2 regions of the Rhizobium sp. PAMB 3174 genome follow, and region 2 is predicted to be linked to the other one. Evidence: riboswitches for the same ligand, from Rfam matches in the RefSeq annotation. Region 2 holds a riboswitch; the other holds the start of a gene.

Region 1 (7,142 bases), 1.2 Mb from region 2:
TATGCAACCCGTCGCGGATCTGCATTTCCTTGAGGTCGCAGAGCCAGGCGTCGAGCTTTTCGAGCGCCGTATCGTCGCTGTCACCCTTTGCAATGCCGGCATCCTGGTCGAGGCCGATATCGGCGATGAGCTCGAGGATCTGCTTCTTCAGGAGCTTCAGCCGACGCGGATCGCCGCCCGCCGCCTCGTAATACTCGTCGACCAGCGCCTCGAGATCCTTCAGCGGCCCGTAGCTTTCCGCCCGCGTCAATGGCGGCGTCAGATGGTCGATGATGACGGCGGAGGTCCGTCGCTTGGCCTGCGTCCCCTCGCCCGGATCGTTGACGATGAACGGGTAGAGATGCGGCAGCGGACCGAACACCGCTTCCGGATAGCAGGTCTCGGAGAGCGCCAGCGCCTTGCCCGGCAGCCATTCGAGATTACCGTGCTTGCCCATGTGGACAATGGCGTCCGCGCCGAATTCCTCGCGCAGATGAGCGTAGAAGGCGATATAGCCATGCGGCGGCACGAGGTCCGGCGAATGGTAGGTATCCTTCGGATCGATATTGTAGCCGCGCGCCGGCTGGATGCCGACCATGACGCCGCCGAGCCGGCATAGCGGCAGCGCGAAGACGTCTCCGACCACGTAGGGATCGCGTTCCGGCGCCCCCCAGCGTGACAGGACTTCGTCCTGAATCCGATTGGGAAGACTTTCGAAGAAGACCTTGTATCGACTCAAGGAAAGCGTCTCGCGGATGTCCCGTCCGTCATTGCCGGCATTCGTCGGCCCGGCCATCAGGTGCGCCATGAGCGCATCGCCGTCGGCTGGCATGTCGGCCACTGGGTAACCGGCCGCCGCCATCGCGTTTAGAACCTCGACCGTCCCGGCCGGCGTGTCCAGCCCGACGCCGTTGCCCAGACGTCCGTCACGGTTCGGATAATTGGCGAGGATGATCGCCACATTGCGCTCGGCAACCGTCTTGCGTCTCAGCCGCGACCAGTTGGCCGCAAGCTTCGCCACGAAGGCAGCCCTGCCCGGTTCCGGCTCATGCGTGACGATATTGGCCTCGACATTTTCGTCGAATGATGCCGCCGACTTGAAGGAGACGGCGCGCGACAGCACCCGGCCGTCCACTTCCGGCAATGCGACGTTCATCGCCAGATCGCGGGCGGAAAGCCCCTGCGCCGAATTCTCCCAGGCATCTTTCGACGAGGCCGAGAAAATTGCCTGCAGCACGACCGCGCCGGAGGCTTCGAGGACCGTGCCCTTCGTCTCCGCGCCGGGTGCCGACACCGCAAAGCCTGTGGCGTTGATCACCACATCCGGTGCGACATCGGAAAAGACGGCTTCCACCGTTCCGGCCGAAACCGGATCCTTGAGGCTGGACACGAAGACCGGCAGTGCCCGAACGCCTTCGGCCGCCAGCGCCTCGACAAGCGCCTCCACCGGCTTTGTCTCGCCGCTCTGTACCAGCGCGCGGTAGAAGCAGATGGCGGCGGTTGGTACTGAGCTAATGCGCTCAGGGAGGTCGCCCCCCCCCTCTGTCACTTCGTGACATCTCCCCCACAAGGGGGGAGATTGGGGCTTCGGCGCCAGCGTTTCCTCGATCTCCCCCCTTGTGGGGGAGATGCCCGGCAGGGCAGAGGGGGGTGAAAGCTGCTTCCACTCCTCCACCGAAACCACGCCCCTGCCCGGCCACCAGAGCCCAGCCTTCAACAGCGGCTTGGCCGGCTCCGGCCTTTCCCCACCGTTGAGCAGCGCCGCACAATAGGCGAGAAATCCGCGTGCATTCTCCTCGCCGCCCTCGATCAGGTAGGACCAGAGCGCCGCGTGGTCGTCGGCACCAAGATTGGAATAGGGCAGCAAGCCGTCGTCAGGCTTGTCGTCCCCAGGCAGTACGGCGATCAGCGCACCATTGCTGCCTGCCGCGGCATGCAGCGCCTCGATCGCATATTGGAAATAGCTCGCCCCGCCGAGCGCCCTCACCACGATCAGCCTGGCATGCCGCGCCGTGCGCTCGACATAGGTGTCGACCGACATCGGGTGCTTGAGGCTCATGAGGCTGGCAAGCCTCAGGCTTGGCCCGCCGCTGCCGCGCCGATGCGCGCCGGCGATCGCGGCCAGTTCCGTGTCGGCGGCGGACAGGAAGAGGATATCGCCCGGCGACTGGCCGAGATCGATTGCCTCTTCGCTATCGGCAATCGAGCCTTTCTGGGCGAGCAGCAGGTGCATGTTTCAGTCCTTCAGGCTCCTGCCCCTCATCCGCCTGCCGGCACCTTCTCCCCGTTCGAACGGGGAGAAGGGCAAACTCGGCGCCGCCCAGGCCCCCTCTCCCCGTTTGCGGGGAGAGGGCTGGGGTGAGGGGCAAGTGTCAGGCGCGCTCAACGGCTTTGCCATTCTCTTATGCCGCGGCGGCGATGGCAGCACGCACGGCATCCTCGTCGATTTCGTGAAGACCGATCACCACGAGGCGCGAGCCCTTGGTCTCGCCCGGCTTCCACGGCCGGTCGAAATAATGCTCGATCCGGCTTCCGACGGCCTGGATGACGAGGCGCATGGCCTTGCCGGGCACTTCGACGAAGCCCTTCAGCCGCAGCACGTCATGCGCATCGATGACGTCTTTCAGCTTCTCGACGAAGGCGGCCGGATCGGCAAGCGCGCCCAGCTCGACGACGAAGCTTTCGAACTCGTCATGATCGTGATGATGATCGTGTTCCTCGCCGGAAGCATGCAGCGCCTCATGCTCCAGTTCATGGTGGGACTTGCGGTTGACGATGTCGTCCTCCGTGCCCGCGCCGATGCCGAGCAGCACGGCAGACGGCACCTCGCCGCCGCGCGCCTCCACCATTTTCGGCTTGCGCGAAATCGCGTTGGTCACCGTCTCGCGCACCATGGCGATACCGGCAGCGTCGAGCAGATCTGCCTTGTTGAGGATGATCAGGTCGGCGGCGGTCAGCTGGTCCTCGAACAGTTCTTCCAGCGGGCTCTCGTGATCCAGGTTGTCGTCCTGCACGCGCAGTGCGTCAACCTTGTCGTGATCGTCGGCGAAGCGGCCGGCGGCGACCGCGGCGCTGTCGACCACGGTCACGACGCCGTCGACCGTGACCTGCGTCTTGATGTCCGGCCAGTTGAAGGCGGCGACCAGCGGCTGCGGCAGCGCCAGGCCGGAGGTCTCGATGACGATGTGATCGGGGCGGTTCTTGCGCTCCAGAAGCTTCGTCATCGCCGGAATGAAATCGTCTGCGACGGTGCAGCAGATGCAACCATTGTTGAGCTCGACGATGTCGTCCTCGGTGCAGTTTTCCGCCCCGCAGCCCTTCAGCACCTCGCCATCGACGCCGAGATCGCCGAATTCGTTGATGATCAGCGCGATCTTTCGGCCATTGGCATTCATCAGCATGTTGCGGATCATCGTCGTCTTGCCGGCGCCGAGAAAGCCGGTGATCACCGTTGCCGGGATTTTTTCCTTCATCATGATCCTAACCCTTCATTTTCAGCGGCAATCCCGCCGCGATAAAATAGACTTCGGCCGCTGTCTCCGCGGCCATCTGGTGGAGCCTGCCGGCGTGATCGCGAAAGGCCCGCGCCATGGCGTTCTCCGGCACGATGCCGAGGCCGACCTCGTTCGACACCAGGATGATCCGGCTCCTCGCCTGCGGCAGGTAGTCGGCCAGCGCGCGCGAGGCGGCATCGATATCGGCCGCCGCCATCATCAGGTTCGAGACCCAGAGCGTCAGGCAATCGACGAGAATAACACGCCCCGGATCATCGACCGAGCGCAGGCTACCGATGAGATCGACCGGCTCCTCATGCGTCGTCCAGCCGTCACCGGCTCGCTCCTGCTTGTGGCGCGCGATGCGGTCACGCATCTCGTCGTCATAGGCTTGGCCCGTCGCCAGATAATGCCGGTCGAGGCCGGACTGTCGGGCAAGCCCCTCGGCGAACCGCGACTTGCCCGAACGGGCGCCGCCCAGCACCAGGACGGCGCCGGGCGGTGTCGTCGTCATGCGGCAGCTCCGGCGATCTTGCGGTTGGCAAGGCCCATCAGCAGGCCAAGCACCAGCCAGAAGACCAGCGTCGTCGCCAGTGCCGCGACAGCGAACTCGGCGGCGAGGATCGCCGGGACGTTGCTGTCGATGCTTTCGGGTTGCGGCGCGCCCCAGAGATGCGGCGCGGCGATCAGCACGAGGCCGAGAACCTTGGCCCAGGCCTCTTCACGCAGGGCCAGAAGCCAGATGCCGGCACCCGAAAGCACCACCGCGCTCAGCCACCAGATCTGGCGGGCGTCGAGATCGGCGGCAGGGAACCCCGGCAGTTCCGGCGGCAGGCCGAGGGACGGCAGCAGGTGAACGGCCAGCCAGGCGCAGGCGCCCCAGAAGATGCCGTTCGCAAGCGTGATGTCGCGGCCGGAGACAAGACTGATGCCGGCAAGCAGCAAGGCAAAACCGGCACCGGCCACAAGGTTGGCCATCAGAGTGCCGCCAAAACGGCTGACGCCGAAGAGCATGCCGCTCTCGTCGTGGCCATCGTCTTCCGCGCCATGCGCGAAAGCTGCAGACGGCAGGAAAAGCGATCCGGCGAGTTCGCCGAATGTCGAGTTCTCAGCCTTTGCGGAATGCTCGTGCTCGGACGCTCCGCCTTCATATTCCTCTGCGTGAAGAATAAGAGGCACGACTTTGACCTGCTGCGCGACGGTCATCACACCACCGGCAACAAGCCCGGCCACCAGAGCGGCCAGGAGATATTTGACAATCATGACAGGTGACCTTCGTCCTTAGTGGCAGGGAAAGCCATAGGAGTGGCGCACGTCATGGGCGGTATCGTGCAGAACCGCCGAATGCGCGAGACCGACGCCGAACACCAGGAACGCGCCGAGAAGCAGCGCGATGAAACCGGCCTTCTGGCGGTCGGAAACCGAGAGGGTAGAAGAAGATGCGATCGTAGCCATGACAACCTCCGTGCTGGCATACTGGAGGAGCCTCCTCCGAGGTTTGGGCGAATGCCCGGCACGATATGGCAGGTCTCCTGGCTCGCGGTTTCAGGCATTTCTGCCAGCAGGTCTCCCTCGCCTTCCCGGAGTTTGATGGCAGATCGCGAAAGGCGGACGATTCGTAGACAATAGAGGCGTCCAACCCCGGTTCACGCGACTGCCACTCCAGTGGCTTTTTCCGCCGAAGATCTTTCCTGCCCGTCTGCCGATAGCGCAGACAGCCGGCAGTGCGGCCCTTCGGTGGAACGGAAGACCCTCGCCACTCTACAGTCGCGGGGTCGGCTGCGATTGGAACGCCCTGCTTGGGTCCGTCCCGTCACATTCCCTTTTGATCCCGATTGGCGATTGCCGTTCGGGAACCATCCGTAATTGCAGATGATTATGGATTCCCTTGCCGCCTGTCAATTGCGTGGAAGCGACAGAGACTGTTCTCTGACCGCGGATTGAAGGAAAGCCTCAAATCCCGCTTGCCCGACCGCCAATCCGGTGCAACCTTCCCTGTGGGAAGACCCCAAGACCGCAAAGGACCGCGCATGACGGAAAACAGCTATGAGACCGGACGGTTGAACCTGCCCTTCGTCGGCATTTCCACCTTCGGCAAGCGTCCCTACGAGCCGGACTGGTCGAAGATTGCCGCCGATGTCGCCGTCATGGGCGCCCCCTTCGACTTCGGCACGCAATGGCGGGCCGGCGCGCGGTTCGGACCGCGGGCGATCCGCGAGGCTTCGACGCTGTTTTCCTTTGGTCATGCCGGCGCATACGATCACGACGACGGCGTCACCTATCTCGACGACGTGACGATCGTCGACATCGGTGACGCGGACATCATCCATACCAATACCGAGATGAGCCACGCCAACATCGAGAAGGGCGTGCGCGCCATCCTCGCCGCCGGCGCGCTGCCCATGGTGCTGGGTGGCGATCATTCGATCAACATCCCCTGCATCAATGCCTTTTCCGATCAGGGGCCGATCCATCTCGTGCAGATCGACGCCCATCTCGACTTCGTCGACGAGCGGCATGGCGTGCGCAACGGTCACGGCAACCCGATGCGCCGCGCGGCTGAAAAGGACTATGTCACCGGCCTCTCCCAGATCGGCATCCGCAACGTGTCCTCGACCGCGAAGGAAGGATACGAGACGGCGATCTCGATGGGCTCGGACATCATCACCGTGCGCGGCGCGCGCAGGCTCGGAACCGAGGCCCTGCTTGAGCGCATTCCGGCGGGCGTGAACTATTATCTGACGATCGACATCGACGGTTTCGACCCGTCGATCGCGCCCGGCACCGGCACGCCAAGTCACGGCGGCTTCCTCTACTACGAGGTGCTCGACATCATCGCCGGCCTCGCCGAGCGCGGCAACGTCGTCGGCATCGACCTCGTCGAGGTCGCACCCGACTACGACCACACCGGCACCACGGCGATCCTGGCGGCGCAGGTGTTGTTGAACACCATCGGCCGGATCTTTCATTTCCGGAAGTTGAGGGCTGGTGAGTGACGTTGCGCCCAATAGCGATCCCCTCACCTGAAAAATCTAGCACTTAGCTAATGCTAAGACGCTGATTTTTCTTCCTCTCCCGCAAGGGTAGAGGTTGGGCACAGCGTATGCGGAACGCCCCCATCTCCCCCTTGGCGGGGGAGAATGGAACTTCAACATCTTAGCGCCAGCTAAGTGTTAGAAATTCCAAGAGTGGGGGTTCGCGATGTCACTCGCCCGCGTCACCCAACCCGCATCACCCCATCGAGCCAGTCCTTGTCCAGGACCGCCTCCAGCTCCGCCGCCACCTCGTCGAGCGCCGCGTCGACGCTGGCGGCATAGTTCGTGCGTTCGCCCGAAAGCCCGAAGCTCGACAGCAGGCCGGCGCGGTAGGCGTCGCTGGAAAAGAGGCCATGCAGATAGGTCCCCATCACCTTGCCGTCCGCCGACATGGCCCCGTCCGGCCGGCCGTCGATTGTCACCGGCACCCGGGCGCAGTCCGGTCCCTTCGTTTCCCCGAGGTGGATTTCGTAACCTGCGAGTGGCGCATCATACTCCGTCGACCAGGCCGACGAATTGCGCACGGTCTTCTCCGGCGCCATCACCGTTTCGACGTCGAGAAGACCGAGGCCCGGCGCCGCGCGCACGTCTCCCTCGATCCCGTCCGGATCGAAAACCATTGTCCCCAGCATCT
Region 2 (7,142 bases):
AATCCGCGCGGTGCATCCGAAGGTATCGGCCCCTTCAGCCACGGCTCGTCCTACCACACCGACGTGATGAAGACGGAAGCGCTGCGCCAGGCGCTCGACGCCGGCAAGTACGATGCGGCCTTCGGCGGCGCGCGCCGCGACGAAGAGGCAAGCCGCGCCAAGGAGCGCATCTACTCCTTCCGCACGCCCGACCACAAATGGGATCCGCGCAACCAGCGCCCGGAACTGTGGAACGTCTATAACGGCATGATCCGCCGCGGCGAAAGCGTGCGCGCCTTCCCGCTGTCCAACTGGACCGAAGTCGACATCTGGCGCTACATCCAGGCCGAAGCCATTCCGCTGCCGCCGCTCTACTATGCCAAGCCGCGCAAATACGTGGAGCGCGACGGCATGCTGATGTGGGCCGAAGACCCGCGCTTCGAGCCGCTGCCGGGCGAACAGATCCAGGAAGGCATGCTGCGCTTCCGCACGCTCGGATGCTGGCCGCTGACCGGCGGTATCCGCTCCAATGCCACCACACTCGACGAAGTGATCGCCGAACTGGAGATCGCCACCGTCTCCGAACGCCAGGGCCGTGCGATCGACAGGGACCAGGCCGGTTCGATGGAAAAGAAGAAACGCGAAGGATATTTCTGAGATGACCGCCATTGCAGCAGCAGCCGTTTCCGCCATCCCGGAAACCGCGCCGGAAAAAGCCACCCGCGATTCGCGCCCGCTCCGCCTGATCACCTGCGGCTCGGTCGATGACGGCAAGTCGACGCTGATCGGCCGCCTTCTGTGGGACACCAAGGCGGTCAAGGAAGACCAGGCCGCGACCCTCGAGCGCGATTCGAAGGGCAAGCAGAACGATCTCGGCCTGCCGGACTTCGCCCTGCTTCTCGACGGCCTGCAGGCCGAGCGCGAACAGGGCATCACGATCGACGTCGCCTATCGCTACTTCTCGACCGACAAGCGCTCCTTCATCGTCGCCGACACGCCCGGCCACGAGCAGTATACCCGCAACATGGCGACCGGCGCCTCGACCGCCGATCTCGCCGTGCTGCTGGTCGATGCCCGCACCGGCATCCTGGAACAGACCCGCCGGCACGCCACGATCGCGACGCTGATGGGCATCCGCCAGTTCGTGCTCGCCGTCAACAAGATCGACCTCACCGGCTACGACAAGGCCGGCTATGAGCGCATCGCGCACGAATTCCGCGAGCTCGCCCTGTCGCTCGGCGTCAAGCAGGTGACCGCCATTCCGATGTCGGCGCTCAAAGGCGAGAACGTCGTCTATGACGGCAAGGCGTCCATGCCCTGGTATGACGGCCCGACGCTCGCCGAAACGCTGGAACTCGCCACCGTCCGCTCCGCGCAGACCGTCGGCTTCCGCCTGCCGGTGCAGCGCGTGTCGCGTCCGGGCGAAAGCTTCCGTGGCTATCAGGGCACGGTCGCCGGCGGCGCGGTCAAGCCGGGCGACAGCGTCGCCATCCTGCCGTCGGGCATGATCGCCAACGTCAAGCAGATCGTCACCTTCGACCTCGTGCGCAACGCCGCCGTTGCCGGCGATGCCATCACGCTCGTCCTCGACCGGCAGGTCGACGTCGCGCGCGGCGACATGATCGTTTCGCTCGACAGCCAGCCGCAGACGGGCCTTTCCTTCGACGCGCAGATCGTCGCGCTGCAGCCGGACGGCATCCAGCCCGGCAAGCGCTACTGGCTGAAGTCCGGTTCGCGCCGCCAGCGCGTGCAGGTCCAGCCGGTCAGCCGTCTGGACCTGAAGTCCGGCAAGTGGGAGCAGACCGACGAAGCCTTCACGATGAACGCCATAGGCAAGGTGCACCTCTCCTTCGACGAGGCGGCGATCTTCGACCCCTACGAGCAGAACCGCTTCACGGGCGCCTTCATCCTGATCGACCCGGACACCAACAACACGGTGGCCGGCGGCATGATCACGGCGAAGCGTTCGGACCTTTCCGGCATCAATGCCGCGGATGCCCGCGTGCTGCTGTCGCTGCCGACCGATCTCGCCGACCAGCTGATGGCGACCGAGATTTTCGCCAACCGCCGCGACGAGGCCGAAATCCGCCGCGTCAGCGCCGGCAAGGCGGCCGAAATTCTCGACAAGCTCGACTGAGCGAAATTGCCTCCCAAGCATGAAGAAAACCCCGCAGACATCATGTCTGCGGGGTTTTCATTTCAGGAACAGAATCTGCCGGGGCGGAGGGGGGGGCGACATGGCAGATCCGCTTCCTGACGGGGACCTTTATCAATCCGCGTCTCTCCTAGAAGAAGAAATACCAAATCAGCAGAACGACCACGAAGGGCACGCCCAAGAGCCAAAGTATTAAAGCGCGGATCACGTTGTTTCCTTTCCCGTTCTCTTTCGAGTTCGGTGGGAAAACGCGCCGATCGGCCGTTGGTTCCTTGCTTGACGATATTTTTTAGGAAAAATTGCGAGGCGATCTCAGGAGACGAATGCGACGCCGATTTCCTTCAGCTTGCGCCACTTGATCTCGCAGGCATGCCGGGTGTCGTCGGATAAGACGAGTTCGAACGTCTCGGGGATCTGCATTGCGTTTTCGACGAGCAGCTTGGCGCCCGTTGCCGACATGTTGCGCACCGTGCAGTTGATGGTGCTGTATTCGTGATTGAAAACGATGCGTCCCGCCTTGAGCGACCGCATCCGGTGCTCCCTGCGTCTTTCTTCTGTGTTCCCGCTTTCCATTTGCCCGTTCCTGACGTCATGTCATTGAATGCCAATGATTTAAGTCTCGATACCTTAAAGATCTGCAAACAGGGGCTGCATGGTTTTAACGATACCCGCATTTGCCGCAAAATGGCGGGGTCAAAGTCGCAAATCGGGACACAAGACGCGGGCCGAGGCCTCAGCCCAGCAATGCCTTCAGGTCCGAGGCCGGATCGGCGAGCACGCTCTTGTCCGGGTTGATGCCGCTCTCCAGCATCTTCTTGCCGGTCACATAGGCCTTGGCATCGTTGATCGCGTCGACGGCGATCAGGCGTCCATCGCGGAAATACCAGACGGAAGCGGCGCCTTCCCGTTGGCCGGGGCGCAGCAGGGTTTCGTCGTAGCCCCTGTTGAAGCCGGCGATCTGCAGCTTGACGTCGTACTGGTCCGACCAGAACCATGGTTTCGGGTCGTATGCCGCATCGCCGCCGGCCATGACGGCCGCGGCGGCCTCGGCCTGGTCGACGGCGTTCTGGACGCTTTCGAGGCGGATCTCCTCGCCCTGCCATGGAAAGACCACGCAGTCGCCCATGGCGTAGATGGACGGATCGGAGGTCCGGCAGTGCGCATCCACGACGATCCCGTTGGCGACGGCAAGACCAGCCATCGCGGCGGCGCGATCGTTGGGCGTGACGCCGATGCCGACGACGACGAGATCGACGGGAATGGTGGAGCCGTCCGAGAGTTCGGCGCCGGTTACCTTGCCGTCCTCGCCGATCAGGCGATGCAGGCCGGTTTCCTCGCGAATGACGACGCCGTGGCTTTCGTGGACGGCGCGCATGATGTCGGCGGTTTCCTTCGCCGCGACGCGCTTGAGGATGCGGTCCGCCATTTCGATGACGGTGACCTCGAGGCCGAGCTTGCGGGCGACGGCTGCCGCCTCCAGGCCGATGTAGCCGCCGCCGATGACGAGCAGCCGGCGGCGGGGCGTCATCGCCTCCGCAAGCCGGTCGCAATCATCCTTGTCGCGGACGGTGAAGACGCCGGCGAGCTCGCCGCCAATCGCTTCCGGCAGCTTGCGCGGCGTGGCGCCGGTGGCAAGCGCCAGCGTCTCGTATTCGACCCGCGTGCCGTCCTGCAGGCGGACAGTCTTCGCGGCCCGGTCGATCTCCTCAACCCAGGCAGACAGGCGGATGTCGACGTTGTTGTCGGCGAACCAGCTTTCCGGCCGGAACAGCAGGCGGTCGAAGGTCATCTCGCCGAGAAGATATTTCTTGGACAGCGGCGGGCGCTGGTAGGGAAGGCTCGCCTCGGCGCCGAGGATCGTGATCGGACGTTCGTCCTTCAGGGCCCTCAACTTGGCCGCCAGCGCGAAGCCCGCCTGCCCTGCCCCGACGATCACCAGCCTGCCAGCCATGGCACCCTCCACATATCGTTAGTATAGAAACGAATTTACCAAGATGAAGGTCTAGCGCATCGCCGCCCGAACGCCAAGGGGCCGGCCATCAAACGCGCGTGTCTCTGGCGTGAAGCCCGGGCCTTCGAAGAGGGAAAGGCGCAGTCCACAGTCCGCGCCCTTCCGGTTTCGTCGGACCGGGATCAGCCGGCCTGATGCAGGCGACGCGCGAAAAGCGGGCCGCGGCTTGCCTTGTTGAAGGACTTGGCGGCGGCAAGCACGGCGAGGTCGATCAGCGGCTCGATGAGCACGACACTCATATAGGCGACGCCGAACGAACCGACGGCGGCAAGGTTCTGAGCACCGAAGCCCTGGCCGTAGAGCGCCCAGAAGGCGACCCAGGCAACGATGCCGCCCTGATAGGTGGTCGAAAGCGCCAGCGCCTGCTTGTAGGTCACGTCGACATAGGCCGTGCGGGCAGGAATGATGCGGCGCGCGACCGCGCTGATGGCCCAGAGCGGCACGAGCAGCGTGGTGACGTTCATGCCGTATTGTGGCAGGTCGAAGGGCGCGAAGAAGACGCCCTGGATCAAGAGCCCCAGCGCCAGGCCGATCGCCGCCGGCCCCGCCCCGAACATCAACAGCAGCGTCGAGCCGAGGATCAGGTGCACCTCGGAAACGCCGACCGCATGATGCGGAAGGACCTGGAAGAAGGAAAAGACCAGCGCGGTCGTGACCGTGCTGCGCATGGCAAGCGCTGCGACGCCGCCATCGTGACGGACGGTGTCGACCGCCATCTTGAGGCCAAGCCCGAGGGCTCCGGCTGCCGTTGCGTAGGAAAGAACGATCTTGGCGCCGTCGACGACGCCGGGTTCGATATGCATGTTGACTCCTTTCCGCGCCCACCGCGCGGCAAGTGATGAGAATGGGCGAAATGCCCGGCGATGATGGCAGGTCTCCTGGCTCGCGGGTCTTCATTCGGCCTGCCTTCCCGACTTCTCTTCAAAGCCAGTGGCATCAAGGCGTCATTCGCCGCTCACAGTTGCGGGGGCAGCCATGGTCTCGGTCCCTGATGGGTACGCCTCACCATGTTCCCTTTTCATCCGCCGTCCCTGTTTCGGGGAGATGGCGGAACCATCGCCGCCAGTCGTAGAGCAGGGATTTTTCCGATTCAACTCTCGACAGGCAGAAATGCACGCCCAAATTGCCGCATTGTCATTTCGAAGGCCGGGTGATATTCGATGCCCGTCTTTCGAGTGGGGCATCGATGAAACGGCGGATCGGGACGATCAGGAACCTGTTGCACATTCTGTGTGCGCTGGCCGTGTTCGCCATCGGCTTCGCGCATAAATCCCCCGTACTTGCCTCTCAGATACCCGCCTCCGAACTGGCCGCCTATGCGCTGCCGGACGGCACCATTCCGTTCATCTGCGACAGCGCCCTCGACGACGAGGCCGGTGGCAAGAAGCATGTGCACGACCATGGCTGCGAGGCGTGCCGCATCAGCGCCGGATCAATGCTCGTGGTCCCGCCCTCCGTCGGCGGTCCGCAGGTCCGTATAAGCGGAACCGAGCGGCTGCCCGCCTATCGGGAAGCCTTCTACCGCCAGCTTTTCCCGCCCAACGCATCACCGCGCGCCCCTCCCCTTTCCGGCATTTCTGTCTGAACCGCAGCCGCCTTGGCGCGGCCGCTTTCACAGTTCGCGCCGGACTTCCGTCTCCTGACGGCTTCTGCCGGCGCCCATGCCGGATCGACACATCATGTTACAGAGGATCACCGCGGACCCGAACGCGTCCGCCCGATCGGCGAACGGGCCGCAAAGGCCGCTTGTCGCCGTATACTCACAAACATTCAACCGCTTCGAAGCCGGGTCAGCGATCACCATCGAACGCAAGGGAAGACGGGCACTCCTCGTCATCCGCGAAGGCTGCGTGGCGCTGCACCAGACCCTGCAGGACGGACGCCGCCAGATACTCGACATTCTCGGCCCCGGCCGCGTGTTCGGAAAGGGCGTCACCGACCAGCTCGGCTGTCACGCCGAGGCGCTCGCCTTCACCCGGATCGAGACCATCGCAGAGGATGGACGCGACGGCGGCGGCCAAGCCAGGGCGCTCGTGGAGTTCACGCAAAGGCTGCAGGACCACATCACCCTGCTCGGCCGCCGGACGGCGCAGGAGCGGGTCGCCTTGGCGATCCTCGATCTCGCCGGTCAGTTCGGACGCCGTGGCCATGGCGCCCGTCCCGCCGCCGGCACGTTTCGCCTCTACCTCAAGCGGGTTGACCTCGCCGACTGGCTTGGCCTGACGCTGGAAACCGTCAGCCGCAACCTGAACGGCTTCAAGCGCGCCGGGCTCATCGATTTCTCCACCCCGGAACTCGTGACCATCAAAGACCGCAAGCGGATCGCCGCCATCGCCGGCGCGGTCGACGACGAGGCTGCGCCGCGAACGCAGCTCCTCACCTGACCAACCACGCTTTCAGCCAATTCAACCCAAAACATCCAGGAAAAGGAAACACCATGCAAACCACGACAATCCGTATGCTCACGCTCATCGTCGCGCTCATGACGGCGCCGCTGGCCTGGGGGCATGAGTTCAAGGTCGGAGATCTCGAGATCATCCATCCCAACTCGCGCGCCATGATCCCCGGCGCCAAGGTTGGCGGCGGCTATCTGAAGATCATCAATCACGGCAGCACGGACGACCGGCTGGTGGCGATCAAATCCGACCGGTCCGACAACGTGCAGATGCATGAGATGTCGGTCGAAAACAACGTCATGAAGATGCGCGAGCTGCCGGACGGCATCGCCATCCCGGCCGGCAAGACCGTTGAACTGAAGAAGGGCGGCCTGCATGTGATGTTCATGGATGTCAAAAAGCCGTTCAAGGAGGGCGACATGGTCAAGGCGACGCTGGTCTTCGAAAAGGCCGGCTCCGTCGACGTCGAGTTCGCAGTCGGCAATGCCAGCGGCAACGATGGCGGCGACATGAAGGGCATGGATATGAAGTCGATGGACGGCATGAACCACGACGCCATGCCGAAGATGGGCAACTAAGCCTCGATAATTCCTTCGGAAAC

What was found. A riboswitch is a leader RNA that binds a small molecule or an ion and turns the genes downstream of it on or off. The one in region 2 is predicted to bind cobalamin.
Region 1: linked by a shared signal. The riboswitch ahead of ACU5AY_RS06180 (CbtB domain-containing protein) and the one ahead of ACU5AY_RS12190 (energy-coupling factor ABC transporter permease) in region 2 are both predicted to bind cobalamin.

The regions. Positions count from the first base shown of each region.
Region 1 is NZ_CM128608.1:1,295,194-1,302,335, reverse strand. Features, by position in the region: gene cobN (cobaltochelatase subunit CobN) at 1-2,212, opposite strand, end outside; gene cobW (cobalamin biosynthesis protein CobW) at 2,382-3,455, opposite strand; gene cobU (bifunctional adenosylcobinamide kinase/adenosylcobinamide-phosphate guanylyltransferase) at 3,460-3,987, opposite strand; gene ACU5AY_RS06185 (CbtA family protein) at 3,984-4,736, opposite strand; gene ACU5AY_RS06180 (CbtB domain-containing protein) at 4,755-4,928, opposite strand; cobalamin riboswitch at 4,979-5,349, opposite strand; gene speB (agmatinase) at 5,504-6,469, shown strand; gene ACU5AY_RS06170 (cobyric acid synthase) at 6,691-7,142, opposite strand, start outside.
Region 2 is NZ_CM128608.1:2,525,454-2,532,595, forward strand. Features, by position in the region: gene cysD (sulfate adenylyltransferase subunit CysD) at 1-636, shown strand, start outside; gene cysN (sulfate adenylyltransferase subunit CysN) at 638-2,116, shown strand; gene ACU5AY_RS12180 (PilZ domain-containing protein) at 2,447-2,665, opposite strand; gene ACU5AY_RS12185 (NAD(P)/FAD-dependent oxidoreductase) at 2,868-4,085, opposite strand; gene ACU5AY_RS12190 (energy-coupling factor ABC transporter permease) at 4,268-4,948, opposite strand; cobalamin riboswitch at 4,997-5,218, opposite strand; gene ACU5AY_RS12195 (hypothetical protein) at 5,332-5,730, shown strand; gene ACU5AY_RS12200 (helix-turn-helix domain-containing protein) at 5,825-6,529, shown strand; gene ACU5AY_RS12205 (copper chaperone PCu(A)C) at 6,583-7,119, shown strand.